DNA from 4 places in the Alteromonas sp. G5_S2_22_S1 genome. Region 4 is predicted to be linked to each of the others. Evidence: predicted binding sites of a transcription regulator. Region 4 holds the regulator's gene; each other region holds the start of a gene.
What was found. The regulator sigma-54, encoded in region 4, starts transcription at its own class of promoters, with help from an activator protein. The targets are predictions, from matches to a motif close to GTTGGCACGNNNNTNGNNT.
Positions count from the first base shown of each region.

Region 1 (7,329 bases), 140 kb from region 4:
GCCGCCCTTGTTGGGGTTATGTTTGTGGTAGTAATCGCTACTTTTGAATGGGCGTCATTTAGAATTGTTCGCGGCGTTAACAAAGAAGATGCCTTTGTATTATTCTTGGTCACCGGCGTTACGGTTATTGCTGACCTTGCGATAGCGGTTGTGGTAGGGGTTATCGTTTCCGCGCTGGTGTTTGCATGGAAACACGCCCGTCATATTGAAGCGAAATCGCATATCGATAACGACGGCTGGAAAGTGTATGAGCTAGACGGCCCACTGTTCTTTGGTTCGGTATCTCACTTTAAAGATTTGTTTGATATTGCCAACGATCCTAATGATATCGTTATTGATTTTAAAGATTCTCGCATTTGGGATTCGTCAGGTATTGATGCGCTGGACACCCTTGCTGACAAGTATGAAGAGCAAGGTAAGAAGCTGCACATTCGCCACATTAGCGATGAGTGTCGTTCACTACTTCGCAAGGCAGACAAGTTTGTTGAGATAAACGTGGTAGAAGACCCTCGTTATCGCGTAGCGACAGACAAACTGGCATAAATCTTTAACATTAAGTAATGCACCAAGTGAACACAGGTTTGCGTTTGTTTGGTGCAGCTTAGAAATAAAAATATTGCCTTTTTTATCTTAAATCTATTAAAAACAGCGTGTTACACGGTTGGCACTGAATTTGGATATTATTAAACGTAAAGTGTGTTTTAGTGATTTGTGTCAATCGCTGAAAATTGTGTGATTTATAACACTCCGTAAAATGTGTTAGCTAGAATATGCTGAACTTAAGTGTCAGTACTAGCAAAATAGGCAACGAAGCCCGCATCAACGAAAGTTGAAGCGGGCTTTTTTTTGTCCCGAAAAAAGGGGAATATCATGACTTCATTGGACTCAAAAACGCAAATTGTCGTCGTAGGCAACGGCATGGTGGGGCACCATTTTGTTGAGCAGCTTCATCAAAGCGACGCCAATGTAGAAATAACCGTCTTATGCGGCGAGTCTCGCCTCGCGTACGACCGCGTTTACTTATCTTCGTTTTTTAGTGGCGCAAGTGCTGATGATTTAGCGCTTACCACCCCAGCACAGTATGCCCAGTGGGGCGTAAGTGTAGTGACCAATGCGTTGGTGACCGATATAGACCGTGACAACAAAAAAGTGACGACGTCAGAGGGGCAGGTATTTAGTTACGATAAACTTGTGCTTGCTACCGGCTCATATCCTTTCGTGCCGCCTATTCCCGGTAACGAGCAAGAGCACTGTTTGGTCTACCGTACCATCGATGACTTGCTTGCCATTGAGGCCTCGGCGGCGGTAAGTAGCGTGGGGGTGGTTGTCGGCGGCGGCCTGTTAGGCTTAGAAGCGGCGAACGCACTTAAGCAAGCCGGCCTTGATACTCATGTCGTCGAGTTCGCGCCACAGCTAATGGCGGTTCAACTTGACCAAGCCGGTGGTAAAGTCCTTAAAGATAAAATTGAAGATTTGGGCGTGACTGTTCATACCCAAAAAGCGACACAAAGCATTGAAGCGGGAAATACCTGTCGCTATAAAATGGTGTTCGCCGATGGCACCGAACTTGAAACCGACATGATCCTTTTTTCTGCGGGTATTCGCCCTTCGGATCAGCTTGGTAGGAAGTCAGCACTAACACTTGGCGAGCGCGGCGGTATTGTTATTGATAACCACTGTGTGACGTCTGATCCGAATATATACGCCGTAGGCGAGTGCGCGCTATGGGACAACAAAATTTTCGGCCTTGTCGCCCCCGGCTATACTATGGCTCGCACCGCGGTAAGTCATCTAACCGGTGGTGATGCAGAGTTTTCAGGTGCCGATATGAGCACCAAGTTGAAGCTTATGGGGGTTGAGGTTGGCTCCATTGGTGATGCGCACGAACGTACTGAAGGGGCATTGAGTTATACCTACTTAAACCAGCCTGAAGGCGTTTACAAAAAGCTTGTTGTTGATAGTGAACAAAAGAAAGTGCTGGGCGCGGTACTGGTTGGTGACACAAGCGATTACGATACGTTATTGCAGTATGCGCTTAACGCTATCGACCTTCCTGAGCATCCTGAAAGCCTTATTCTTCCGTCGTCGGATGCCGCTCCTGCTCTTGGCGCCGATGCGTTACCCGACACCGCGTCTATTTGTTCCTGCCTGAATGTAACAAAAGGCGATATTGTTTCAGCCATTGAAGGTGGCTGCTGTAGCGTAGCTGATGTGAAAGGTGAAACCAAAGCCAGTACAGGCTGTGGTGGCTGTGCAGCGCTACTTAAAAACGTGGTGGACAGCGAGCTTGAAAAACGCGGCGTTGAAGTTTCAAAAGCCATTTGTGAGCACTTTAACTATACACGTCAAGAGCTCTTTCACATTGTAAAAGTAAACGATATTCGCACGTTTGATGACCTGCTAGAGCAGCATGGTGAAGGTTTAGGTTGCGAGATTTGTAAGCCCGCAGTGGGCTCTATTTTGGCATCAGTTTATAACGACTACATTCTAAAATCGGCCCACCTACCGTTACAAGATACTAACGATATCTACCTTGGCAACATGCAAAAAGACGGGACTTATTCCGTTGTGCCACGGGTACCGGGCGGAGAAATCACGCCAGAGAAATTGATTTTGTTAGGTGAAGTGGCGAAAGAGTACAACCTGTACACCAAAATAACCGGTGGGCAGCGTATCGATTTATTCGGCGCGCGTGTTGAACACCTTCCTGACATCTGGGAGAAGCTAGTAGCGGGGGGATTTGAAACCGGTCATGCGTATGCGAAAGCACTGCGCACTGTGAAGTCGTGCGTGGGAAGTACTTGGTGTCGCTATGGCGTACAAGACTCAGTTGGTACCGCTATCGATTTAGAAAATCGCTATAAAGGCTTACGTGCACCGCACAAAATCAAATTTGCTGTATCAGGCTGTACCCGTGAATGTGCTGAGGCCCAAAGTAAAGACATTGGTGTTATTGCCACTGAGCAGGGCTGGAACTTGTATGTATGCGGTAACGGCGGTATGAAGCCCCGCCATGCCGACTTGTTTGCCACCGACTTAGATACCGAAACCCTTATCAAATATATCGACCGCGTGTTGATGTTCTATGTGAAGACTGCCGATCGCCTTCAGCGTACTTCAGTGTGGATGGATAACCTAGAAGGCGGCTTAGCTTATCTTCAAGATGTGGTGATAAACGACGCCTTGGGCATTAACGACGAGCTAGAAGCGCAAATGGATACCGTGGTTGACGCGTATCAATGTGAGTGGAAAACCACTATCGAAGACCCTGAAGCGCGCAAGCGTTTCCGTCAGTTTGTAAACAGTAATGCAGGCGATACCAATATTCAGTTTGTTTCAGAGCGCGGCCAGGTTCGCCCTGCAACAGAAGCTGAAAAAGTGGCAGGGAAAGACCAGTTTATTCCAGTCGCTATGGTATAGCGATTTAGTTATTAAAGAGCTTAGGAGGAACATTTGATGTCAGCAGCGCCAAATCTTTTAGCTTCAGGACAAGATATTCAGCAATGGCACCTAGTGTGCGAAACACGGGACTTAGTAAAAAATAGCGGCGTTTGCGCCCTGGTAGAGTCTCGGCAAATCGCGATTTTTTGTTTATGTATCAAAGGGGAAACCCAGGTTTTTGCGATAAGTAATTACGACCCCATTGGCAAGGCCAACGTGCTATATCGCGGGCTTTTGGGGTCAATTGGCGGCGCCCCGGTAGTTGCGTCTCCTTTATACAAGGAGCATTACTTTTTAGAAAGCGGGCTATGTAAGGAACACGATGATATATCGGTTACCACTTACCCGGTGAAAGTAGAAGGTGAAAAGGTTTTCATTGGCATTTAAGCGGTACGCTGCACACAGAAGGCGTTGACAAAGCAGAGAAAACGAAAAAGGTAATGATATGAATATGGCTACTCCACAACCCGATATTATGTCTGAACAGTTAAGACAAACAACATGCCCTTATTGCGGCGTGGGTTGTGGCGTAGATATCAGTTGCAACGCAAGTATGCGTGCCGTAACCCTGGACACTGTTAAGGGCACGCCCGAGCATCCCGCCAATTTTGGTAGATTGTGCGTTAAAGGAACAAACCTGCTTGAAACGAACGGCCTTAATGGGCGTTTGCTTCACCCAACCATGGCAGGTAAATCGGTGGATTGGGACACGGCCACCGATGTGATTGCGGATAAGATCGCCTCTACTATTGCGCAGTATGGCGCGGATGCCGTTGCTTTTTACGTGTCAGGTCAACTACTGACCGAAGACTATTACATTGCCAACAAATTAATGAAAGGCTACATCGGCAGTGCCAATATTGATACTAACTCACGCCTTTGCATGTCGTCAGCCGTGGCTGCCTACAAGCGTGCATTTGGCGAAGACGTGGTGCCATGCGATTACGCAGATTTAGAAAGCACTGACTTACTTGTTATAACAGGGAGTAACACGGCGTGGGCACATCCTGTACTCTTTCAGCGTATTCAGCGTGCAAAGCTTAAAAACCCGCACATGAAGGTGGTGGTCATAGACCCACGCAAAACCGAAACCTGTACCATTGCCGACCTTCACCTAGCAATAAAACCCGGCAGTGATGTGGCACTCTTCAATGGCCTGCTACGCTTTGCTAATAAGCAGGAAAGGATAGACAAGGCAAGCGTTGGAAGGTTTGCCGACGGTTTAGATGAAGCCTTAGAAAGTGCGAGCGCGTCGACGCTTAGCGAAGTCGCCAAGATTTGCGATGTCGACGCTAGCAGCGTGAAAACCTTTTATGAGATTTTTTGTGAAGCGACTCGGGCTATTACCTTCTATTCAATGGGGGTGAACCAATCGTCAGCAGGCGTAGATAAAGCGCAAGCCATTATAAACTGCCATTTAGCCACCGATTTAATTGCAAAAGAAGGCTGCGGGCCTTTCTCAATTACGGGCCAGCCGAATGCCATGGGAGGCCGTGAAGTAGGCGGGTTAGCAAATATGCTTGCCGCACATATGGACCTTGAAAACCTTGAGCATATCAACGCAGTAAAAACATACTGGAACGCGCCAGTTATGCCTAAAGGGCAGGGGCTTAAAGCTGTTGACCTCTTTAACGCCATTGAAAGGGGGGAAGTAAAATTCGTTTGGATAATGGGCACTAACCCTGTAGTAAGTATGCCCAACCGCGGTCAAGTCGAGCGCGCACTATCAAAGTGCGACATGGTGGTGGTGTCTGACATCGTTGAATCTAACGACACATTGAAATACGCCCACATTGCCCTTCCGGCAACGGGATGGTCTGAAAAGGATGGAACGGTGACCAATTCAGAGCGCCGTGTATCACGTCAGCGGGGTATCTTGCCTCCGCCAGGCTGTGCAAAACACGATTGGCAAATTATGTGTGACGTAGCGGCTAAAATGGGCTTTGCTGAGGCATTTAATTTTACCCATCCATCGCAAATTTTTTGCGAATACGCAGGGTTAACCGGTTATCAAAATAATGGGCAACGCCAGCTGGACCTATCGCCTTTACAAAATATTACTCAGGCGCAATATGACGCCATGTCGCCTTTACAGTGGCCATTTACAACATCTGATGAGTTGCAAGGTATGCAAGGGCTTAACAGCAAGCGACCCTTTGCCGATAAACAGTTCTCTACGCCTAACGGTAAAGCCAAGCTTATTCCTGTTGTATTTAAAGCACCACAGCAACAAACGTCGAAGCTGTTCCCGTTTGTGGTAAACAGTGGGCGCGCCAGAGATCAATGGCATACCATGACTCGTACCGGCAAAGCAGCAAAGTTGCTAGCCCATACGTCTAATGCCAGCGTGCATGTAAGCCCTCATGATGCTAAAACGCTAGGCGCGAGGAATAAAGACTACGTGGCTTTGCATAGTGCGGCATGTGTAGATGCCCCGGTTATCTATCCCGTTAAAATCGATGAAGACATGCGCAAAGGAGAAGTCTTCATTCCTATCCATTGGTCTGCTCAGTACGGCTCACACTGCAAGTTGGGGGCACTTTACGCCAGTGCGGTAGACCCTATTTCAGGTCAACCCGAGTTAAAGCACGCTGCCGTTGCTATAGAACCTGTACGCTTTACCACCTACGGCAAAGTTTTCGTTGCATCAATAGTGCAAAACGCGCAGCCCAGTGAATTTAACTTTCTCGATGAAGTCGCACTGCAGCATGCTTGCGACTATTGGACGAAAACGCCCATTGAAGGTGCAGTATTGCCAGCGAATACAAACCTGTCTGGTGATGCGTCAACGGTATTTAATATTGCATCGAACAAGGGCCGCCGAGCATTCACACAAGACGTGTTACCTCTGTTACCACAAAACACTGTGTTATTGCAGTTTCATCATCACACCTACTCAGTATGTATAGCCCTTGTAGACGATAAGCTTTGCTTTGCGGCGTTTTTAGGTGATGAGCCAGAGCAGGAAGCCGCAGTAGACGCTAACGTTGGATGGTCAGTGCCTAATGCTTGGGTTGCCAGTCTGCTGAATACCTCTATTAGCCTTGAAACCCAGCGCAAGTTATTACGCACTCAAGTAGACGAGGCGTTTTTAAATGGCGATGTAGTGTGTAGTTGCTTCGAGGTGCGCGAGAAAACAATTAGTGACGCTATAGAGGGCGGTTGCTCCTCGGTAACGGAACTTGGAAAAAAGCTAAAATGCGGTACGAACTGTGGATCGTGTAAGCCTGCACTATCACAACGAATTAATCAGCACGCATTGATAGGTGCTTAAGTTATCTACATTCACATTATTTAGGAGCGTTTATCCATGTCATTAGCATCTAGCTGGTCGTTACCTTTGTTACGCACCTTTTTTAAAGCCCGCGGAGCCAACCTTAGCGTAGCTAAACGCAATACCCAGCACATAATCAAGAGCAATTCGACGGCGTCGCGTTTTTTGAGCCGATTTTCAACGCTTTCTCAGCGTAACGCTGGAAAGCGCGGCCAAGTATTTATTGTAGGCGCAGGCCCAGGAGATGCCGAGTTACTTACATTAAAGGCGCTTCGCCTCTTACAACAGGCAGACATAGTGCTGTTCGATGCCTTAGTGAGCGAAGATATACTGGCGTTAATCCCTCAAGCAGTGGCGAAAGAATATGTGGGTAAACGCTGTAAAAAGCACAGCTTCACCCAAGATGCTATTTGTAAGCGCGTAGTTGAACTCGCAGGCATGGGGCGCACCGTCGTGCGTTTAAAAGGGGGCGACCCAGCGCTATTTGCAAGAACCTGCGAAGAAACTGATGCATTAACCAAAGCGGAAATTCCTTTCGCTATCGTGCCTGGTATTACCGCTGCATCGGGCGTATCTGCCTATACCGGAATACCCCTTACCGACAGGCGCTGCGC
Region 1 covers NZ_JBQKUJ010000002.1:102,696-110,024, forward strand. The annotation lists gene ACTRWF_RS02685 (SulP family inorganic anion transporter) at 1-543, shown strand, start outside; gene nirB (nitrite reductase large subunit NirB) at 871-3,420, shown strand; gene nirD (nitrite reductase small subunit NirD) at 3,457-3,828, shown strand; gene ACTRWF_RS02700 (molybdopterin-dependent oxidoreductase) at 3,887-6,715, shown strand; gene cobA (uroporphyrinogen-III C-methyltransferase) at 6,752-7,329, shown strand, end outside.
Region 1: nirB (nitrite reductase large subunit NirB) is a predicted target of sigma-54. The motif match lies at 661-679, and genes of this name have one in related genera.

Region 2 (7,329 bases), on a different contig from region 4:
AACTCAATGCCCTGCTCTGACAGCATATCTCTCAGTTTCGGCATGGCCTCTGCCAGTGCGTCTTTTGCTTGCTGTGACTGCACCACAAAGCTAACGCTTGCGGCGTCTCCCGCAACGTTAACGCGAACCTGCATACTGCCAAGCTCAGGCGGGTCTAAGCGAATTTCTGCCATCGTGTTTCTAGCATTAACCATCCAGCGAATTTTCTCGTTAAGCTGTTGCTGTCCTTCGCTTTTATGAATATTGACCGCTTTATCAAAGCCTTCAAATTGCTGCTGAGTTTTTGACGCTTCAGCGCGAAGCTGACTATTTTCCTGCATAACGGTGTCAGTTTGCGCCACTAGACCTAAAATAGCGTGTTGTGCACTTGCTTGTGTCTGCGACATTAAGTTTAAAAACTGACTCGCCTGACTATCTACTTTGGCAGTCATAGATGCCACCATTTCAGTACTCACCGCCGCGTCTTTTGCCGCGTCAGCCACGATACCACTTAAGTCAATACCCGGCTCTCTGCCCTGCTCAACTTGCTGCTGAAACTCATTAATACCGGCTATGATATTCGCCTTAACGGCCTGTTGCTGTTGACCGCTGGGCATGGTTGTAACCATGCGTTCTGCGAAGGCTTCTGTTGCTTTCTGTGCACTTTGAGGCGAAAGCTCACTGATAGCCGTTAGCAAGTCAGATGGTATTTCTGTCGCTTGCTGAGACTGATCTATCACAGCGCTTTGCACATTTGTACTTGATTGAGCTGATACGCCTGCTGCATTGGCAGCGTTGGCACTGTTAGTTTCACCGCGACTAATGACGCTACCATTAACACCTTGCGTGATGGTAGGATCGCTAGCTAACTCTGTAAGGGTTTCATCAATTAACGCCTCGCTTTCTTCAGCGCCCTCTTCTTGCACGTTATTAAGTTCATCGGCGATCAAACTTAGAATTAACGACTCGTCCGTTGCAAGTTCTTTTAAATCAAGAGCTTCGGCATCTAGCTCGTCCGTTCCAAGTTCTTTTAAATCAAGGGCTTCGGCATCTAGCTCGTTAGATGCAAGTGCGCCTGCATCAACAGGATTACTTGTCTCTTCAGCACTGCTACTTTCCATGAGCTTCGCCAAAAGTGCCGAAAGGCTATCTTCACTTTCTGCTTCACCGTCAGTTGAAAACTGTTGAATTGTTGACGGTTCAAATGACGTGTCACTACCGTTGTGTTCGCCTTCACTACTTTGCTTAGATAACAGGGAAGCTAACGCACTAAGCGTTTGCTTTGCTTCATGTGACAGGGCGCTATCGGAAAATTTTTCTAAGCTAGCTTCACCCTCGCTATTTAGCTGCGTAAGAAAGTGTGCAAGTAAAGAAGGCGCATCGCTAGCGTCTACGTTTTCAGGCAGTTTCCAAAGCTTCCCCGCCTCATTAACCGACAGCACATCAACGTTATCCTCGACTAACTCGGCAACCTGGCTAATGGGTGTATTCCCCTTATTATTGTCACTTTGCTGCTCACCCTTTGCCATACCGTTTACCACGGTTTCAACATAGGCAATCCAATCGGGCTCAGCCTCGTCCTCTTTAATGGGTTTTGCATCCGGCGTTCCAGGAGTGGTAATTACCCCAGCTTCAGCATCTTTTTTACCGCCTTCGCCTAAAACAAACTTAGCCTCGGTAACGCTGCGCTGTTCCACTGCCTCGCCATCGGCGACAAGCTGCTGTGCAAGTTCACTCTCTTGGGTTTCCTGAGTATCTTCAATTTCTGATCGAACGCGACCTTGTTGCGCCTCTGCCTCAGTGGCTTGTGCGCTGCTATCGTATTCGTCTGCCCGGTCTGTCACTCGGTGATTATCGGGGAGGTCCGTATGGCCGGCGTCTTTATCTTTTGCGTTTTTAGCCATTTGTTCAGAAGCAGCTCGGTCTTGAGCTCGGCTGCTCGGAGTCTGACTCGACTTATCATTAAGCACGAAGTCTGAGCGCGAAGCTTTAGCATCTTGATAAAGTCGATTAAATGCCTGATTATTTTCGCTATTAGCATCTTGTTGTGAACCGATTCCAGTCTCTACTGCTTTTGCTGTGCTAGAGGCAGAAAAGGGTAATGCGGCAATGTCTGTTTTTTGTGCGGCAACTTGTTGCATAATGTCCTACCGTCCTACATTTAATTCGACTTCATCATAGAAGGCGTAAACCCGAAGTGGTTTCTTTGCGCCAAACGCTTCAAGCCTTAAGCAAAAATAAAAACCACTAAACGACCAACACCCATATACTTTACATACACTTACGTTTTTTTAATGACTTACTCGACATTTCATAAGGCGTAATATTTCTTAAATAATGTCTTTGCCAATGCTAATCGCCTAGGCCTTTAAATCGCATTAGCCAACGGCAAAGTAGCGTAAATCGTTACGTAAATAAGTTGTGGTGGTACATTCTAAGAAGAGTTTTGCAAGGGTTGCGCCAAACTGGCTATGTGTGCGAAAAAATGTCAAAAAGGTGAGCGCTTGGCACGAAAAAAACGCTGGGTAGCAAATTCATCCATCATTGCTTGCTCTGCTTTTGCTTCTTTTTTCTGCTGAGCTAGCTTTTTTTTATCAAGCAGCAAGGTCACCGCTTTCACTTTTTGCTGTTGTTTAAGCCACATTTGCTTACGCTGGTCTGCCGCCATTTGCGCGCGAGCAATCACCTGCATCTGTTGTTCACACGCTTTATCTAATTTTCCCACAAAGGATAGATGCTGCTGATAGTAGGTAGCCGTCACACCCGATTGCCCGGTTTGCTGAATACCTTTTATATAGTCGATGCGATACTGCTCAAGGCTGGTTAGTTTTTGCTTTTGCTGATTAACATTCTGCTGAGCCTGCTGGTAATACCGCGCTTCTCGCTGTTCTTTTTCTTGCTCAAACTCAGCTAAACGTTCTAGTTGTTTAGACATTTGTCGATACCTTGATAAAGGATTCTGGCTTCATGTTCACAAGTAACCATGCACGCTCTACTAAAAAACACATCACCCCTGCCCTAACCCTTTAGCCAGGGCTGCCATGCCTTCTAAGCTATCATCATAAGGAATGACTTGCTTCATGCCTTGTTGCAATAATGCATTGATCGCAGGCTCTGCACGAATCGCTAAATCTATACGCGGGTCTGAGCCCTTGGCATACGCACCAATAGAAATGAGGTCTTGGTTTTGTTTGTAATTTGAGTAAACCTGGCGAATGCGACGCGCCATAAGCTGGTGCTCTTCACTCACCACCATTGGCATAACACGACTTATTGACGCTTCGATATCTATAGCCGGGTAATGGCCGCTATCGGCTAAAGTGCGCGATAGTACAACGTGGCCATCTAAAATGGCGCGCGCCGCATCAGCAATGGGGTCTTGCAAATCATCACCTTCGGTTAATACGGTATAAAAAGCCGTTATCGAACCCTGTCGCTCGCTGCCGTTACCGGCACGCTCGACTAATGCAGGTAGGCGAGCAAACACCGACGGTGGGTAGCCTTTAGTAGCAGGCGGCTCGCCAACGGCAAGGGCAATTTCACGCTGCGCCATCGCGTAGCGCGTAAGGGAATCTATCAGAAGAAGAACTTTCATCCCCTTGTCGCGAAAATATTCAGCAATGGTAACCGCTGTTTCGCAGCCTTTAAGGCGCATCAACGGGGAGGTGTCTGCAGGGGCAGCGACAACAACGGCGCGCTGACGCTCTTCTTCGGTGAGTATGTCGTGTATAAACTCTTTCACTTCCCGCCCTCGCTCACCGACGAGCCCGACCACCACCACATCGGCTTCGCAACCGCGGGTCATCATGCCAAGCAGTACACTTTTACCCACGCCACTACCGGCAAACAGCCCCATACGCTGGCCTACGCCTACCGTATTGAGTGCGTTAATGGCGCGCACGCCCACATCCATTGGCGCATTGATAGGACGACGAATAAGCGGGTTCATAGGAGGACGCGTGGTGGGGGCTCTCGCTTCAGCATCAATTTCACCAAGTCCATCGAGTGGCTGTCCGTTTCCGTCTACCACGCGGCCTAAAAGGCCCATTCCAACAGGCAAACCACTTTGACGGTTTAATGGCATAACGCGGCTACCGGGCACTATCCCTCGCACCGCTTCTGTCGGCATCAAATAGGTAATATCATCACCGAAGCCAACCACTTCTGCTTCTATCTCGCCTTCCACAGTCTGCACTAAACATTGACTACCCACCGGCAGCTGGCAACCTACCGCTTCAAGGGTAAGGCCGATACCGCGAACGAGTTTCCCTGCTGCGACTACAGGTGGCGTTGTGACCTGCTTAGTCAGTGATTCAAAGTGACTATGCCACGGGCTAGTCATCGGATAGCCCTTGGTTTAGCAAAAATTTTTCAATAACATCACGGCAACGGCGCTCAATCGACACATCAACGGCATTGTGCACCGTGGTAATATCACACCCGCCCCTTTCCATGGCGGGAGCCTCCACCAAATTCCAGCCTTTTTTGGACATTTCTTCGTCACCAAAGTGCGCATTAACCAATGCAATATCGTCAGGGTGCATATGAATTTGGTATTCGGTTTGATTAATAGGAAGGGCTTTTATGCCTTCACTTAGCGCTTGCAGAATAACCTGTTGGTTAGTGCTTACCTCTACCTTAATAACTGACTTTGCAAGCGTAACCGCAAGTTTAACCAGTTGGTCGCGAGTTTCATCATTGGCTTGTGAGAGTGGATCGTGAAGTTTGTCCGCAAGCATTTGCCACACTTCTGCCTGGGTAGCCATTTGCTGACGGCCTTCATCTAAGCCTTGTTCAAGCCCTTGGGCATGGCCCTGTTCTTGGCCTTCACTAAGCCCTGTTTCAAGCCCCTCTGCTTTGCCCTCTTCAAACCCTTTTTCCTTGCCTTCTAGATACCCTTCGTCATAGGCTGCCTGTCGTATAGCTTCAATTTCTTCGGCAGTGGGTGGAAGTATTTCCTCTTCCACTTCAGGAGGCTCGTACTTCCAATCAGAACGTTTATTTAAGGCGTTAGTTGGCTCATCTTTCCTAGGCGCGGTCGCGTCGTCTACGAAGGGTAAATCCCACTTCTTCGCTTCACTTATTTCGTGTTCACTGAAACTTTTATTACCGGTCATATATTTACCTAGGCTTTATTGGTCATAGCGTTGAAAGACATTCCTATGAAAGGCTTACAGGAACTCTTCACCACCACCGCCACCGAGCATGATTTCACCTGAGTCAGAAAGTCGACGAGCAACGGACAGTATTTCTTTTTGCGCGGTTTCCACTTCACTGATACGCACAGGACCAAGGGCTTCAAGATCATCGCCGAGCATTTCAGCAGCGCGTTTTGACATGTTGCGCATAATTTTATCTTTAAGCTCTTCGTCAGCCCCTTTAATGGCCTTAAGTAGCGCATCTTGCTGAACTTCGCGCAATATTGCCTGAATACCTTTGTCGTCCACATCGACCAAGTTGTCGAACACGAACATAAGATCTTGAATTTGCTGACTCATTTCTTCGTCTTGCTCGCGAATAGCGTCCATCAGCTGACCTTCTATTGCGGTATCTAGATAGTTCATGATGTTCGCTGCAGACTTCAGGCCGCCCATTTTGGCTGCTTGCGTACCCGCTTGACCAGCAAACTGTTTCTCCATAATTTCGTTTAGCTCTTGAAGCGCAGCAGGCTGTACTTCTTCTAAATTCGCAATACGCATTAACAAATCAAGTCGAACTTTTTCAGGGAACTGCGCCAAGATTTCGGCACTTTGCTCTGGCTCTAAATACGACATGACAATGGTTTGAATCTGCGGGTGTTCGTTTCGAATAATGCTGGCAACTTGTTTAGAGTCCATCCACTTCAGTGAGTCCAGACCCTTCGCGCCACTGCCCATTAAGATTTGGTCGATGAGATTAGCCGCTTTATCTTCACCTAGCGCAGCAGTAAGCGCCCGTTTAACAAAGTCTTGGCTTTGGAAACCGATAGTACTGTAGTTTTGTATTTCTTCAATGAAATGCTTGTGAACTGACGTAATTTTGGTTTGCGTCATGTCGTCTACTTTCGCCATTTCAGAGCCTAGCTTTTGCACTTGCTTAGGCTCTAGGTGCTTCAATATCTGCGCTGCATCTTCTTCAGACAAGCTAAGTAGCAAGATAGCAGCTTTCTCAACACCTTCTAATTTACTGACGTCGTATGACGGCTCTTCAACGTTGGTAAGTTCTTCAGCCATAATCTTATCTCACTACTCGTCTTGCATTAACCAGCCCTTCACAACTTGGGCTGACAATTCAGGTTCATTGGCGACCAGTGCTCGCACGGCCTTTAATACATCTTCATCTTTATGCAGGTCTGGCAACATTAATGAGCCGTCTGGTGCAAAACCAACCTGACCTTCGTCGAAGTCTGACGTAAGCATGCTAATGGTGTCGTCACCTAAATCAAGGCCTTCATCTGCATCAAACTCATCGGCCTCATTAGTCTCATCTGGGTTGATAAGACGGCGCAGCATAGGTCGAATCACAAAAATGATAAGCACGATTATAACCAAGCCACCAATAACTAACTTAAGAATTGGCAGAAAACCGGGTTGCTCCCACAGTGGTGCGTCTTCAATCTCGCCGGTATCCATTCGCGTGAAGGGTACACTTACCACTTCTAACGAGTCGCCTCGGGTCACGTCAAAACCAATACCGCCTTGTAGAAGTCTTCGAATATTTAAGATTTCTTCTTGTTTACGCGGTGTAGGAGTCATTGCCCCGTCTTCGCCTGCTATCTGAGTATAGTCAACCGCTACAGAGACGCTAAGCCTTCTTATAACGCCCGTTTGCTTTTTAGTATGGCTAATGGTGGTATCAAGTTCGTAGTTGCGCGTTGACTCTTTTGCCGTGCGTCCAGGCATAGTTTGTTGACTACCGCCCACGGCGTTTTCTGGGATATTAGAATCCAGCGGAGGTTGATTTGATAATGCGCCAGGAATACCGCCAACACCGCCTCCTACGCTGTTTTCCTCTACAATCATCTCGCTTCGAACAGCCGGAAGGTCTGGGTTGTAGCTACGCTGGGTTTGTTCAATCGCAGTGAAATCCATCGCAACATCGGCTTGCGCCGTGTAGTTCCCAATACCCAGTACGGGTATTAATATAGCATCAATTTTTTCTAAGTACTCTTGCTCGCGCTGGCGCTCAATTTCGTATTCTTTTCTAGCTCGAGCGCTCATCGAGCCTTGTGAGCCGGAATTTAGCAAGCGGCCGTTGCTGTCGGTCACCGTCACCTTAGACGGCTCCATGTTTTGAACCGCTGATGCCACGATATCAACAACAGCATCAACTTCTTCACCGGCGATTACTGCGCCACGCTTTGCGGTTAGC
Region 2 covers NZ_JBQKUJ010000003.1:324,022-331,350, forward strand. The annotation lists gene ACTRWF_RS05795 (flagellar hook-length control protein FliK) at 1-2,120, opposite strand, end outside; gene fliJ (flagellar export protein FliJ) at 2,468-2,914, opposite strand; gene fliI (flagellar protein export ATPase FliI) at 2,987-4,321, opposite strand; gene fliH (flagellar assembly protein FliH) at 4,314-5,096, opposite strand; gene fliG (flagellar motor switch protein FliG) at 5,151-6,191, opposite strand; gene fliF (flagellar basal-body MS-ring/collar protein FliF) at 6,204-7,329, opposite strand, start outside.
Region 2: ACTRWF_RS05795 (flagellar hook-length control protein FliK) is a predicted target of sigma-54. The motif match lies at 2,312-2,330, and genes of this name have one in related genera.

Region 3 (7,329 bases), on a different contig from region 4:
ACACCTGTGCTAATGTCCAACGATTGGAAATGAAAGGACATTAGCATTCCATGCCCTATCAAACCGTTGCTTTAATTGGAAAACCTCAACACGCTGCCACCCACGACACTTTGAATAGTCTTGCCGACTATTTGCTGGCCAAAGGGTGCAAACTGCTTGTAGAAGAAAGTATTGCTGAAGAGCTTGAAACTGAAAACCTAAAAAGTTGTAACCTAGTCACCATTGGCAAAGAGGCCGATCTTGCGGTTGTTGTTGGTGGCGATGGCAGTATGCTTGGCGCCGCTCGCGTTCTCGCCCGCTTTGATATTCATGTGGTGGGCGTGAATCGCGGTAATTTAGGTTTTTTAACTGACATACATCCTGATGAAATTACGCAGCAGTTAGACCTCATATTCCATGGTGAGTGCGTTGTTGAAGAACGCTTCTTACTTGAAGTTGAAGTGTACCGTCACGAAAAGTTAAAAAGTAACAACTCAGCAGTGAACGAAGTGGTGCTTCACCACGGGAAGGTTGCTCACATGATGGAGTTTGAAATTTATATTGATGAGCAGTTTGTATTTAGTCAGCGCAGTGACGGCCTAATCGTCGCCACGCCAACGGGCTCTACCGCTTACTCACTCTCGGCAGGCGGCCCGATAATAATGCCAACGCTCGATGCACTTACTTTAGTGCCCATGTTCCCTCATACATTGAGCAGCCGCCCTATCGTTGTTGATGCCGACAGCCAAGTATCAATGAAAGTGTCTAAAGTGAACAGCGACTCTCTTCAAGTGAGCTGTGATAGCCATATAGTACTCCCCGTACTACCGGGTGATGAAATTCGCATTAATAAAAGCGCAGATAAGCTTCATCTTGTTCACCCAAAAGGTTATAGCTATTTCAACGTGCTGCGCAAAAAATTAGGCTGGGGAAGTAAGCTTTATTAAACAAACACGCTGTTGACGAAGCGATTTCCTGCATTTCTTACACTAGCCTGTAGCATTTTCTTAAGCGCTACAGGCTTGAAAAATAAAGATTTTTTAATCTTCCGCAAAATCCTCTTTTAAATCCGTCGCTTAGCTTATCAAAGATATTCGGCACACCTGTTGCAACTCCAATTACAAGCTGTCGGCGTTAAGCAAAAATGCCTTGCCGCATTTTAAAACCGTCGCCGATATTTATATTTAGTAATAGGAGATATCATGAGTAATACCAATATCAAATTTACAGCCCCAGGAATGGATAACGATGCCGCTGCCAAAACAATTAAGGTATTGGATCAACGATTGGTCGCGTTATTAGATTTACAGCTCACACTTAAACATATTCACTGGAACGTGGTAGGGCCAAACTTTATCGGTGTACATGAAATGCTCGACCCCCAAGTTGACGCGGTGCGTGAAATGACAGACACCATAGCCGAGCGTATCGCAACATTAGGCGGAGTGCCTAAAGGCACGCCTAAAGCAATTGTAGAAGGACGCAGTTGGCAAGATTATGAACTAGGTAAAGGCCTAGTACTAGATCACCTGAAAGCGCTGGATGCTGTATACGACGGTGTAAATGGCGACCACAGAAAGGCATTGGAACTCCTAGGTGAGATTGATCCAGTGTCTGAAGATATGATTACTGGTCAGCTTGCCGAACTTGAGCAGTTCCAATGGTTTGTTCGCGCTCACATTGAATCAGGTAGCGGTGAATTACAGCAGTAATTCGCGCTTTGTTAATAGCTTTTGTTAAAGGGCTATACGACTGACAACCATTTATGGTGGCCATAGTAAAGGAGAGCTAACGCTCTCCTTTTTACTGTATAAAAAACCTTTCCTCTATTTTTCTCATTTCACGTTACACATAACCCCAATTTTATCGAATAATTATATCCAATTGTTTTTATTGAAAATAATAAACTTTTAGTTACTAATTCATAAAATTTACTGCGACTTACCTTTACAGCACCAAATACTGTATATATTATCAGTTACTGTATATATCATCATGTTCAACTTTTTCGAGTGTGGTTATGTTAGCGCATCTTTCTATTTCAAATTTTGCAGTTGTTAAGCAGTTATCGGTTCATCTTGAAAACGGCCTTACCGCCATTACCGGTGAAACCGGAGCAGGTAAATCTATTGCTATTGACGCCCTGAGTTTATGCTTAGGCGAGCGAGCAGACGCCAATGCGGTGCGTAAAGGCAGCACCAAAGCTGAAATCATTGCTCACTTTTCACTTAACGGTAATGTGGCAGCTAAAACGTTTCTTGACGAGCACGAATTAACGTCTGACGAAGATGAAAACAGCTGTTTTATTCGGCGGGTCATCTCTAAAGAAGGTCGCTCGAAAGCATTCATTAATGGTGTTCCAGCATCGTTGCAGCAATTGAAAGGGCTGGGGCAGTTCTTGCTCGCCATTCATGGGCAAAATACCCACCTGCAGCTGTTAAAAGAAGATCATCAAAGAGAGCTAGTGGACAGCTACGCTCAACACGATGATATTTTAGATAATGTGAAGGACGCGTACTCACAGTGGCGAGATAAACAACGTACGCTAAAAACACTTCAAGACCAAGCTCAACAGCGTGAAAACCGTCTTCAACTTCTTACCTACCAAGTACGTGAACTAGACGAGTTTGCTATTGAAGAAGGCGAATTTGAAGAGCTAGAAACAGAACACAAACGATTGAGCAATGGTCAAAGCTTATTAGAGCAAGCGCAAACCAGTGTTTATAACTTGTATGAAAACGATGAAGGTAATGCCCTTTCGGTTATTCAAAGCAGCATTGAACGTTTAGGTGAGTTAGAAACGCACGACGCTAGCCTAACGCCCATTATTGCACTTTTAAATGACGCCTCAATTCAAATAGAGGAAGCGGCAGGTGAGCTACGCAGTTACTGCGACCACCTAGAAATTGACCCATTGCGACTGCAGCAAGTAGAGGCGCGTTACGCAAAAGCGATGGATTTAGCGCGTAAACATAGTGTTATGCCAGAAGCCCTTTACAAGCACCATCAAGAGCTAACCACAGAGTTTACATCACTTTCAGAACAAGACACATTGCTAGGCACTCTCGAAGGTGAAGTTGCCACGGCCCGCGAAGATTACTTACAGACAACTAAAGGCCTTTCTGAAAGCAGACAACAAGCAGCCATTAAATTAGGCCAAGATATAGAAGCGCAAATTCGTCAAATGAATATGCCTCATGCAAAAGTAGATATTCAAATTCAATACGACGAATTCAAAAAACCTGTTAGCACAGGTTTAGATACCGTTGAATTTAAAGTCTCGACCAACCCTGGTCAGGACGCCGACAAACTTGAAAAAGTCGTCTCTGGCGGTGAGCTTTCGCGCATAGGGTTAGCGATTCAAGTTATCGCGAGCGACCATAATGCTACTCCCACAATGATTTTTGACGAAGTCGATACGGGAATTAGCGGCCCTACCGCCTCTATTGTTGGTGGGCTTTTACGCAAGCTGGGTAAGCAGTCACAAGTTATGTGCGTAACCCATTTGCCTCAGGTGGCAGCTCAAGCTCACAATCAGCTGTTTGTAACGAAATTGACCGATGGCGAAAGTACAGAAACGCAGATGCTGGCGTTAACAAAGCAAGATAGAATCGATGAACTCGCGCGGTTATTAGCAGGTGATAAAATCACTAAATCAGCCTTAGCTAATGCAAAAGAGCTGCTTAAAAGCGCTATATCGAACTAAAATGCAGTTGATTGGTCATAGTTGTCAATGTAGCATGCCTTCGCGCTTGCAATAAAACAGTCTCGAATTTCGCTACAGCGACGTTCGCTGGCACTAACAAAGGCAATACTGGACAAATTAACGAATGAAGTTGCAACACCTATTAGTAATTCTCGGCATCACACTAACATCAACCGCTTGCTCGAACTGGATTTATAGAATCGACGTTCCTCAAGGCAACTTTCTCGACCAAAGAGACGTTGAAAAGCTTCGGGTTGGCATGACAAAAGAGCAAGTCATTTATGTATTAGGTAATCCTGTCGTTCAAGACTCATTCGACGATGATACTTGGTACTACGTTTACGATATGAAGCGGGGCATGAAAAAGCGCGGCGAAGATTTCCAAAAACAAATGGTGATAAATTTCGTAGATAATAAAGTCACCACAGTTGAAGGTGACTTTGAGCTCTCCGAAGATTTCAATACCCCACTTGATAACTAAGTAACGTGAAGAAGGTAGCGCTCTCCCGCTACCTTTTCTGTTTTTACTTACTCTAAAAGTGACATTTATTTTATAGGGTAGTTAGCGGTTTAACATAAGCGAGTTTTGCATGGAACATAGTTTTTGGCACAGTAAATGGCAAAAAAATGAGATTGGATTTCATGAACCAGAAGGCAATGCGCTTTTGGTAAAACATGCTCACGTGCTGCTTGGCGGCGGCGAGCAATCGTCTCACCCTATACGCATATTTGTTCCCTTATGCGGTAAAACCCGCGATATTGCTTGGTTACTCTCTCAAGGAGTAGAAGTCGTCGGTGCAGAACTTAGCGAAGTTGCTATCACGCAGCTGTTTGAAGAGCTAGGCGCTACACCTACTGTGGCTGAAACCGAACATGGAAAGGTTTACGCTAAAGACGGCTTGACTGTGTTTGTTGGTGACATTTTCAAACTTTCAGCAAAGGATATAGGCAACATTTCAGGCGTTTACGACCGAGCTGCATTAGTCGCACTGCCCAGTCAGTTGCGTGCACAATACGCTTCGCATTTAATGGAAATTACGCACAAAGCGCCTCAACTTATTATTTCTTTTGAGTACAATCAGGATGAGCTCGCTGGGCCGCCATTTAGTGTAAATGAACACACAGTAGCGTCGCTTTACGCTGATAGTTACGTAATCAATCGCTTAGAGCGCTCAGTTTTAGAGGGTGGTTTAAAAGGCAAGGTAGACGCAGAAAACCTTGTCTTCGAACTCGTCGCTAAATAGCGCTATCAAAGGCGTTCTTAGTCCATGTTTATTGATTATGTTTTTTAGCTAGATTGCTTTGGTGCTGCACTCAACCATAGCAGGTGCAAATGGGCTAGTTTCGCATAAATCTGCAAGCTAGGGCGCCCTATAGCTCTACTAGCATTTCGACACCAAACAATATCGCGCCTATTAACCCGCCGACAATCGTGCCATTAATGCGCACTTTCTGTAGGTCTCTGCCGATATTGAGTTCCACCTGCTTCGCCATTTCACGCTCATCCCAACTGTTAATAGTGTCGCGAATATGACGTGTTAAAAACTCCGCCAATTCGGGTGCCATATACTTCGCGGCCTCACCAATGTGCTTATTAAACGCTTTGGCAAGATCACTATCTTGCGTTAACGTTGTACCTAAATCTTTCAATAAGGCAGACACTTTCGTCTCAGCTTTACCATTTTGCTCCTCTAAAGAAGTTACAAGCCAATTATGAAATTTTGCCCACGACTGGTGAACATAATCTTTTAAGGCCGGATCGTTAACAATCTTATCTTTATAGCCATTTACTTTTTGTTCCATCAACGGGCTATGCTGCAATTCGTACAAAAATTCATGAACCTGTTCATCGAAAGCGTGGCGAATGGGGTGATGTTCGTCTTGGTAAATATCTTCTAAAATACTCGAAACCGCCTTAACCGCTATCAAGGCCCCTTGTTCACTTAACCAACCGGATGGCAATAGCTTTTCGATTCTGCTGTATTCTGTTTTTAACCATACAACTAACGTATCTGCGATATAGACTTGCGTATCAGGTTCAGCCAATAAATTTGCTAATTTCCCTAGCACCTTGTCTAACACCACTTGGTGCTGACGCTCTTTTGTTACTGCCCCTAATGATGTGGCCATTAATTGTCTGAGATCGAGTTGGTTAATACCCTTTTCTGCCGTTTTAGCAATAAATGTTTTAACCGGTTTATCATCTAACACTCGTAAAACACCAGCAAAGGCATCGCATAAAAACCGACTTAGCCGTGTTGCATTCTTATCTAACGATAGCCACCTCCCGGCACCTTTAGCAGGGTCACTATTGCGAATAAGGGTTTCAATGGCTTCAGGGTGAAAGAACTTCTCTTTAACGAAAAGGGATAAATTGTTAGCAATGACCGACTTATTACTGGCTACAATATTTGTATGAGGAATAGGATATTTTGCGGGTATAGGTTTAAATAAGGCCGTAACTGCGAACCAGTCAGCAAGCCCCCCAACCAAGGCGGCTTCACTCGCCATCTTTATCAAACCGAGCCACCAAGCACCTATCAACCCTGGGTAGAATTTGGGCATTAGTATTGTGAGAATAAATACACTTGCTGCAAACACTAAGCAAGCCAATGCAAGCCTTTTCGCTCTATTCAATTGTAGGTATTTATCCGCCATTCACTGCTCCATCTACATTACTCGGTTTTTATCGCCTACCGTTACCTTTGTATCATTTTCTATTACAAATTGGCCCTTTAGTATCAAAGGTAAATACTTAGAATAGCCCCACTGAGAAAAAACCGAGCAATCGGTTTACTTCACGTCTTTCTCTGTAGCCTTAGTGACTTCGTCACGTAATTTCAGAAACTTATTTCCCCGTACACTTCTCTCGCAATGCAAACAATGGGCCTATTAATCCAATGCGAGGGTGCCAACATTTTTCATACTGGCGGACGGAGTTTAAAAAAGAAAATTTTAAAACGGACACACACTTTCTTTTCCTAGTACTTACATGGTGTACAAAGTGGACACACACTTAATAAAGTAAAAACTTCATTCATACTCAGTTATCACTTATTCGCATAAGTGTCTGTCCACAACTGTACTTCTATATTTGCTTGTCACGTGTACACATAAGTGTCTGTCCACACCTGTACTTCTATACTTGCTTGACGCGTGTATGCATAAGTGTCTGTCCACACCTGTACTTCTATATTCGCTTGACGTGTGGGCATATAAGTGTCTGTCCACACCTGTACTTCTATATTCGCTTGAGGTGTGTGCATATAAGTGTCTGTCCCTTTCAGTACTTTAGTGTGGCTCGGAAGTAGTGGTCAAATTCGCTACTCGTTGGGAGATAAAGCTATAAACTTGTGTATTATGCGACACACTCGTTTAAAGCCTTGCGTGATATAAACATAAAATACTGATTTAAATGAATTTTACAATTTGGCATGGTTAGTGATACTGCAAGGGGTAAAGTAGGCGTACACAGCCTATGAAATCTCAATCAAGGATATAAAAATATGAAAAAGTCTATTATTGCTGGCACCGTTATGCTTGTTTCTGCCTCACTACTTAGTGGTTGCGTTATACACGTTGGCAATGCTCATGCTCTAGAAGGCAGCGACTTTAGCTCAATTCTAGGTAATATTGACATTGCA
Region 3 covers NZ_JBQKUJ010000018.1:28,960-36,288, reverse strand. The annotation lists gene nadK (NAD(+) kinase) at 51-926, shown strand; gene dps (DNA starvation/stationary phase protection protein Dps) at 1,182-1,691, shown strand; gene recN (DNA repair protein RecN) at 2,000-3,685, shown strand; gene ACTRWF_RS16420 (outer membrane protein assembly factor BamE) at 3,810-4,166, shown strand; gene tmpT (thiopurine S-methyltransferase) at 4,276-4,929, shown strand; gene ACTRWF_RS16410 (DUF445 family protein) at 5,057-6,343, opposite strand; gene ACTRWF_RS16405 (hypothetical protein) at 6,787-6,951, opposite strand; gene ACTRWF_RS16400 (hypothetical protein) at 7,192-7,329, shown strand, end outside.
Region 3: dps (DNA starvation/stationary phase protection protein Dps) is a predicted target of sigma-54. The motif match lies at 1,073-1,091, and genes of this name have one in related genera.

Region 4 (7,329 bases):
CTTCTCCCAAATCTTCTGGTTTTATCGCATACGCTTTATTGTCTTAAGCGCCTTGGTCACGACCTCGCTAAGGCGCTTAAATCTTTAACTTAGTGCAGAAAGAATATCATCGCTTGTACTGGCACGACGTATCGCTTTAATCGTTTCTTTATCGCTTAGTTTACCGGCTACCGTGGCCAATGTTTGTAGATGGCCTTCGGTTTGCTCTTCAGGAACAAGTAACGCGAAAAATATATCTACCGGCTTTTCATCGAGCGCGTCAAAATTAATGGCTGGCGTACTGGTGACAACAATAGCTATCACCTTTTCTAAACCTGGCAAGCGCCCATGTGGTAACGCAATGCCATTGCCGATTCCGGTACTACCCATACGCTCTCGAGACATCAAACTATTAAGTACCGTTGCCTGATCGATGTTCTCGTTATTTTTGGCAGCGATATCTGCGATGATCTCAAGAATTCGTTTTTTACTATTACACTGAACCGCACACTCGGTGCGGTCCAGACTTACGATGGCTTGTATATCCATACTTATTTAACTACTAATGTTTTTTCAGTTTTTCCTTATGCTTGATTACCTGCCGGTCGAGTTTATCAACCATGCTGTCAATCGCCGCATACATGTCGGTATTTTCTGAGGATGCGAATACTTCAGCGCCACTTAAATGAACGGTCGCTTCGGCTTTTTGATTTAATTTTTCAACGTTCAGGATGACATGCACATTAGAAATGTGATCAAAGTGACGTTCAAGTTTGCTGAACTTCGTATCGACATAATTACGCAAAGAGTCGGTGATTTCGACATGATGACCAGTAAGGTTGATTTGCATATTTCGTCTTCCTTATATTATTAAGCCTGTTTAAATTAGGCTCTTGCGTTGGTTCGACGGCGGGATCGACAATGATTCCCGGTATTTTGCTATTGTTCGCCGGGCAACTTTAATGCCTTGTTCGGCCAACAATGAAGCAATCTTGCTATCGCTTAGTGGCTTGCTCGGCTTTTCAGCCGCCACTAGCTTTTTGATCAATGCACGAATCGCGGTAGATGAGCACTCACCACCAGACTCTGTTGCTACGTGGCTAGAGAAGAAGTATTTCAATTCAAATATACCACGTGGTGTATGCATATACTTTTGCGTTGTGACGCGTGAAATCGTTGATTCGTGCATATCTACCATTTCTGCTACATCGTTAAGCACCATAGGTTTCATCATTTCCGGGCCATGTTCAAAAAAGCCCATTTGCTGTTGCACAATACAGTTTGCCACCTTCATTAAGGTTTCGTTGCGAGATTCAAGGCTCTTAATGAACCACTTAGCCTCTTGCATGTGTGAGCGGATGAATTGTGAGTCGCTACTATTTTTGGCACGACGACTCATTGCAGCGTATTGTTGATTTACGCTCAACTTAGGCAGGCTGTCGGGGTTAAGCTCAACCACCCAACGGCCATTCTTTTTGGCGACCGAGACATCAGGAATAACGTACTCAGGCTCTTTAGTAACTAAAGCACTACCTGGGCGAGGATTCAAGGTTTGTAATAAACGCATTGCCTCGCGCAGCTGATCTTCCTTCAAGCGGCTCTTACGCATTAACGTGCGATAATCTTTACTGCTTAATAGGTCTGAATATTCTTCTATAAGCTGTTTGGCTTCGTTAAGCCATGGTGTGTCTTCTGAGAACTGGCGCAGTTGCACCATTAGACATTCCTGCGGCGAGCGGGAGCCCGAACCAATGGGGTCGAACATCTGAATACGCTTAAGTACGCATTCTATTTCGTCCATTTCTATAGGCTCTTCCATATCCTCAGAGTTTACCGCGTCAAGAATGTCTTCAAGGGTCACGGTTAAATAGCCAGACTCGTCAATAGAGTCGATAATTGCCGTAGCAATGGCGCGGTCAGTATCTGAGAAATGGGTCAATCGCATCTGCCACGACAAATGTTCCTGAATATCCTCGGTGGTTTCGCCTTGAAATATTTGTTCATCGTCATTTGAAGGACCTGGCGCTGGGGCCGATGACGCTGAATAGTATTCATCCCATGTGCTGTCGATAGGCAATTCATCGGGAAGGTCGTTTTTTTCTAACGCGTCACCCGCTTCCAATGTATCGCTAGACGCTGTCGCAGACGCTTCTGTCACGCTATCGTCGCTATCGATATTATTTTTTTCTACTTGCGGCTCGTCGTTACCTTCTTCAACTTCCAATAAAGGGTTTGAATCGAGGGCTTCTTGAATCTCCTGCTGAAGATCAAGCGTAGATAGCTGCAGCAGTTTTATCGCCTGCTGAAGCTGGGGTGTCATGGTAAGTTGTTGGCTAAATTTTAGCTGTAAAGATGGTTTCATCTACGTCTTATTTAAATGCTCTAAATTGAATACACCAGAGCGAAATTGAAAAATGACAATTCAGTTACACTAACTATAGCCTGAATTGTTCGCCTAGGTATACATCCCTTACTTTTTGATTACTTAAAACCTGTTCCGCTGTTCCTTGCGCGATAAGCTCGCCATGACTCACAATGTACGCTTTCTCACAAACATCCAATGTTTCTCGCACGTTATGGTCGGTGATAAGGATTCCAATACCCCTATCTCGAAGATGCTGTATTATCTTCTTTATATCATTAACTGATATTGGATCAACACCAGCAAACGGTTCGTCTAATAAAATAAATTGCGGATTAGCTGCTAGTGCGCGTGCTATTTCAACACGCCGTCGTTCACCACCGGACAAACTCATCCCTGTACTATTACGTATATGGTTAATATTAAATTCATCAAGTAGCGCGTCAGCTTCTTCTTCCTGCTGCTGTGAATTTAAATCTTTACGGGTTTGCAAAATGGCCATGATATTTTCATGTACCGTAAGCTTTCTGAAAATTGATGCCTCTTGCGGAAGGTAGCCAATTCCGCGGCGTGCACGCTCGTGCATGGGCTGATGAGTAAGCTCATTATCATCAATTTCAATCTTGCCTTTATCCAGGTTAACCAACCCCACAATCATATAAAATGTAGTGGTCTTACCAGCGCCGTTAGGCCCAAGTAAGCCAACAATTTGACCCGTCGAGACAGAAAGGCTGACGTCGCGTACTACCTGACGCGATTTATATGCCTTAGCAAGGTTGGTTGCGCTCAAAGTTGCCATTGCTATTGATTGTCCCCACTGTCTTTATCTTCTTTCTTCGATGATGCCTTGCGAATGGATTCAGGAGTAAATACCGTAGTCACTCGACCTTCTCCATTTTCGCCCGCACCACCAGTAGCAAGTAACTGCTCAGTAATCATGTCGAAAGTAATGTTGTCACCTTGCACTTTACTGGTGTCTTGTTGAAGTTCCGCGTTTCCTGAAAGAGAAATCGTGCGATTGATCACCTCATAACGAATTTCGTTTGCCTTAGCAGACACCGGAGTACCGTCTTCTAGTGTTTGAGAATAACTGGCTGGCTTTCCTCTGGCGATAAAAATTTCGCGGCCACTACCTTCACTCGCGATAACTTCCACTTCGTCGGCTTCAATTACCAGCGAACCCTGGGTAATCAGTACATCTTCTTTATACAACGCCGTTTTATTTTTACCGTCGATAAATTGAGTATTTGAGCCTATTTTAATGGGCTGCGAAAAATCATCTTCGCTTGCGTTTACCGCACCGCTAGCGATGACAAGTAAAAGGCTAGTTGCTAGGGGAATAAGTGGTTTGTACATGATCTAAAAGCTCGTATTCTTGTGTGCGTAAATTCGCGTTAAACCCATTGCTCAAAATGACATATTGGGTACCCTGTATTTCAACGACTTGATCAGATGTCATTTGTTTGGTGTCTAAATTAATCTGAATGTATTCGGTTGAGAGGCTTTTGACAAAGTCATCGCTGGTTTGGTTCTCGATAACAACCTGGTTTTCTAATTGAATCAGATCGTTGTTGTAGAGCGTTCCTTCTTGCGCCGTCACCACCCAAGGAGACGTAGCGTTCTCAGTATACAGTGTATACTTGGGCTGTTGGAACAATACAAAACCTAGCTGGTCGTAGTGCTCCATTGATTCGGCAAATACCTTGTGGTTTAACTCGCCTTCTTGGTTGTAAAGGGTAGTGGTCAAGTTCTTCGCTTTATAGGCAGGTTTTAAGGCGCCATTCTCGCTGCTGCCTTGTGATTCTGGCTGCTCTTCCATCCACGTAGGTACATACATCAGCAACGCCAAGATAAACAGCGCCGATATACTTAAGCCTAAGCGATTAAAGCCAAATTGGCTCATACACTTGCTCCAAAAATCTCATTCGCTACGCCTTTGGCGTGTAAAATAGTATCTGATATCTCGCGCACCGCGCCAAATCCGCCTGGCAAGGTGGTTATCCAGTTCGCTTGTTTTGCCACGAAAGGGTGTGCGTCGGCAACCGCTATTTTAATCGCCACATGCTTATACATGCCGGTATCAGGCATGTCGTCGCCCACCGCGGCAACCTCGTCAGCGCTTAAACCAAGATTTTCTATCAATGTGCTCAATGCGTCAGCTTTGTTTTCTTCACCTTGAATAATGTGGGCTACGTTGAGCGCACTCATTCTGTTTTCTACAATTGCGGAACGACGCCCGGTAATAACCGCTACGTTAACACCGTTACTGACTAGGGCTTTCACCCCATAACCATCACGAGTATGGAAAGCTTTCAGTTCTTCACCGTCGTTGCCTAAATAAATTCGACCGTCTGAAAACACGCCGTCCACATCACATACCAATAACTTAACGTTAGCCAGCGCATCGAAAAGCCCGTCATCCATTTCTGTGTACAAGGTTGTTGTCATTTATAGCACTCCAGCTTTAAGTAGCATATGCATGTTAAACGCGCCCACTGGTTTGCGCTCGTTATCCGTGACCATTAATGCACTAATCTTATGAGTTTCCATTAAGTTTAATGCTTCGACAGCAAGTTGTTCGGCTGTGGTTGTTTTACCGCCTTTGGTCATAACACTTTCGACGGTTGCGCTATGTACGTCAATGCGAGCATCTAAAATGCGCCGTAAATCACCGTCAGTAAATACGCCTGTTAGGGTACCATCAGTGTCAAGCACCCCAGTCATTCCTAGCCCTTTTTTAGAAATTTCGAGCAAAGCATCAGCCACCGATGCGTTTAACTCGATAAGCGGAATATCACTGCCAGTTAGCATGATGTCCCGCACCTTAAGCAACAGTTTACGCCCTAAGCTTCCCCCAGGGTGTGATAACGCAAAATCATCAGACGTGAACCCTTTCTGGTCAAGTAACGCAACGGCAAGCGCATCCCCCATTACTAATGTAGCCGTGGTGCTAGTAGTTGGAGCTAGACCAAGTGAACAGGCTTCTTTCTCAACGCTAATATCAAGGATGACATCAGCATGCTGCCCTAGCGAGCTTGAAGCACTGTTGGTCATGGCTACCACTGGAATACCTAAGCGTTTGACTACAGGCAATAAGTTTACAAGCTCATTGGTTTCACCAGAGTTGGATATGGCTAATAAAACATCGCCTTTGCCCAACATTCCTAGGTCGCCGTGATTGGCTTCACCAGGGTGCATAAAAAAAGCAGGTGTACCTGTGCTAGCCAGCGTGGCGGCAATTTTATTACCTATATGCCCAGATTTCCCCATACCGCAAACCACAACCTTTCCCTGACAGGCAAAAAGAATATCGCAGGCTGTAATAAAGTCGTCGTTTAAACGCTCACTTAAATTGGCAATGGCCTGCGTTTCAATTTCAATAACGCGCTTCGCCGAGTCGATATAGTTCATCTGAGTTTGTGTATTCATGGTTATCCGAACAGCCAAAATTGGTAGCCGATAAAGCAGGCCAGAAATAAGCATCCGTTTGTTCTTGATATTGTACGCTTTCCTATTAAATCGAAACTGAACAGGAACAGTAATAGCGTTAAACCTAACATAACGTACATATCGCGATTATAAACGTCGGGGTCTAATAAACCGGGAGCAATGAGGCCAGGCATACCTAGCACAGCCAGCAAGTTGAAAATATTAGAGCCTATTATGTTGCCCAGCGCTAGGTCGTCTTCACCCTTTAATACGCCTGCTATACTCGCAGCAAGTTCAGGAAGACTTGTGCCCAATGCGATTATTGTTAAGCCTATGACTAGGTCTGATATTCCCATATATCGCGCAATTTCTACCGCAGAGTTTACTAAAAAGTGTGCACTTAAAGGTAATACAACAAGACCAACGCCTATCCAAATCAGCGCAGAGGTATTAGATACGCCTTTTGGAATCTCATCAGCGGTCTCTGCAACAAGGGGGTCTTCTTTATCAACCTGTAGTGACAACCATGCCATCATTGCCAGCACGAAAATGAATAGACCCAGCAAGATAATTCCTTCGTAAGACTTGAGTTCGCCGTCGAACATAAAGCCAATAGCAATTAATGAGATGATAAGAAGAGCAGGGAGTTCACGCTTTAACGTTGTAGATGACACTAGTAGCGGTTTAACTAGCGCGGTAATGCCTAGCACCAGAGCGATATTCGTTATATTGGAGCCTAATGCATTACCTACGGCGGTATTCATATTGCCATTCGCAGAGGCAATGGCAGAAACCACAATTTCAGGTGCCGAAGATCCCATAGCGACAATCGTTAACCCAATCATCATTGGAGATATGCCAATGTTTTTTGCTAATGCCGAAGCACCGTATACAAAACGGTCAGCGCTCCAACTCAGTATAACCAGCCCTACAATAAAAATGACGATGTTTAAAAGCACAACAACCTGTAATAAAAAGTATTTCGCTTGATTGTCGCAAAAAGAGTGCCATTTGCCTATGCTCGCAATGCTTTATTTTTAGCAAATAGGGTTAAATGCCGTAAATTCCCGCTGAAGAGGACATTAGACGCGGGGGCAGGCAGTAGAAATACCACATTCAGTTTCAGTTAATAAACAGGGAAATAGGATAGGAGTTGCGTGTGGGGATTTGCTTCGCTTGTTTCGCAGGGCTTAGGCAGGCCGCACTTAAACCCGAAAGACCTTACATTCGTCTTAATCGAACATAACTTGTAACTTTTTGACTTTGGCGAGGGTCTTGAAAACGCGTACAATGCCACAAAATTACACCGCCTAGTAAATAGAATTAGCCGGTTGGGTTAATAAACTACACTGCAGAGTAAACTTTCTCGGTATTTTGTGTTCTTAAAGTACACTATTGAGTATACTTTAAGGGCAATAGGTGCCGCAGGCATAGAAATTGAATACTCAGGTTGCTTGTATTCACTTAATAAATATTAAAGTAGGCCGTGAGTATGATTCTTACAGCCATAAACTTACGTCAGGGGTCGACATTTAAGTAACTATGGATCATTTAGTTGA
Region 4 covers NZ_JBQKUJ010000002.1:238,042-245,370, forward strand. The annotation lists gene ptsN (PTS IIA-like nitrogen regulatory protein PtsN) at 85-528, opposite strand; gene hpf (ribosome hibernation promoting factor) at 542-829, opposite strand; gene ACTRWF_RS03255 (RNA polymerase factor sigma-54) at 860-2,341, opposite strand; gene lptB (LPS export ABC transporter ATP-binding protein) at 2,415-3,140, opposite strand; gene lptA (lipopolysaccharide transport periplasmic protein LptA) at 3,143-3,697, opposite strand; gene lptC (LPS export ABC transporter periplasmic protein LptC) at 3,666-4,244, opposite strand; gene kdsC (3-deoxy-manno-octulosonate-8-phosphatase KdsC) at 4,241-4,789, opposite strand; gene ACTRWF_RS03280 (KpsF/GutQ family sugar-phosphate isomerase) at 4,790-5,770, opposite strand; gene ACTRWF_RS03285 (calcium/sodium antiporter) at 5,773-6,729, opposite strand; gene mlaF (phospholipid ABC transporter ATP-binding protein MlaF) at 7,313-7,329, shown strand, end outside.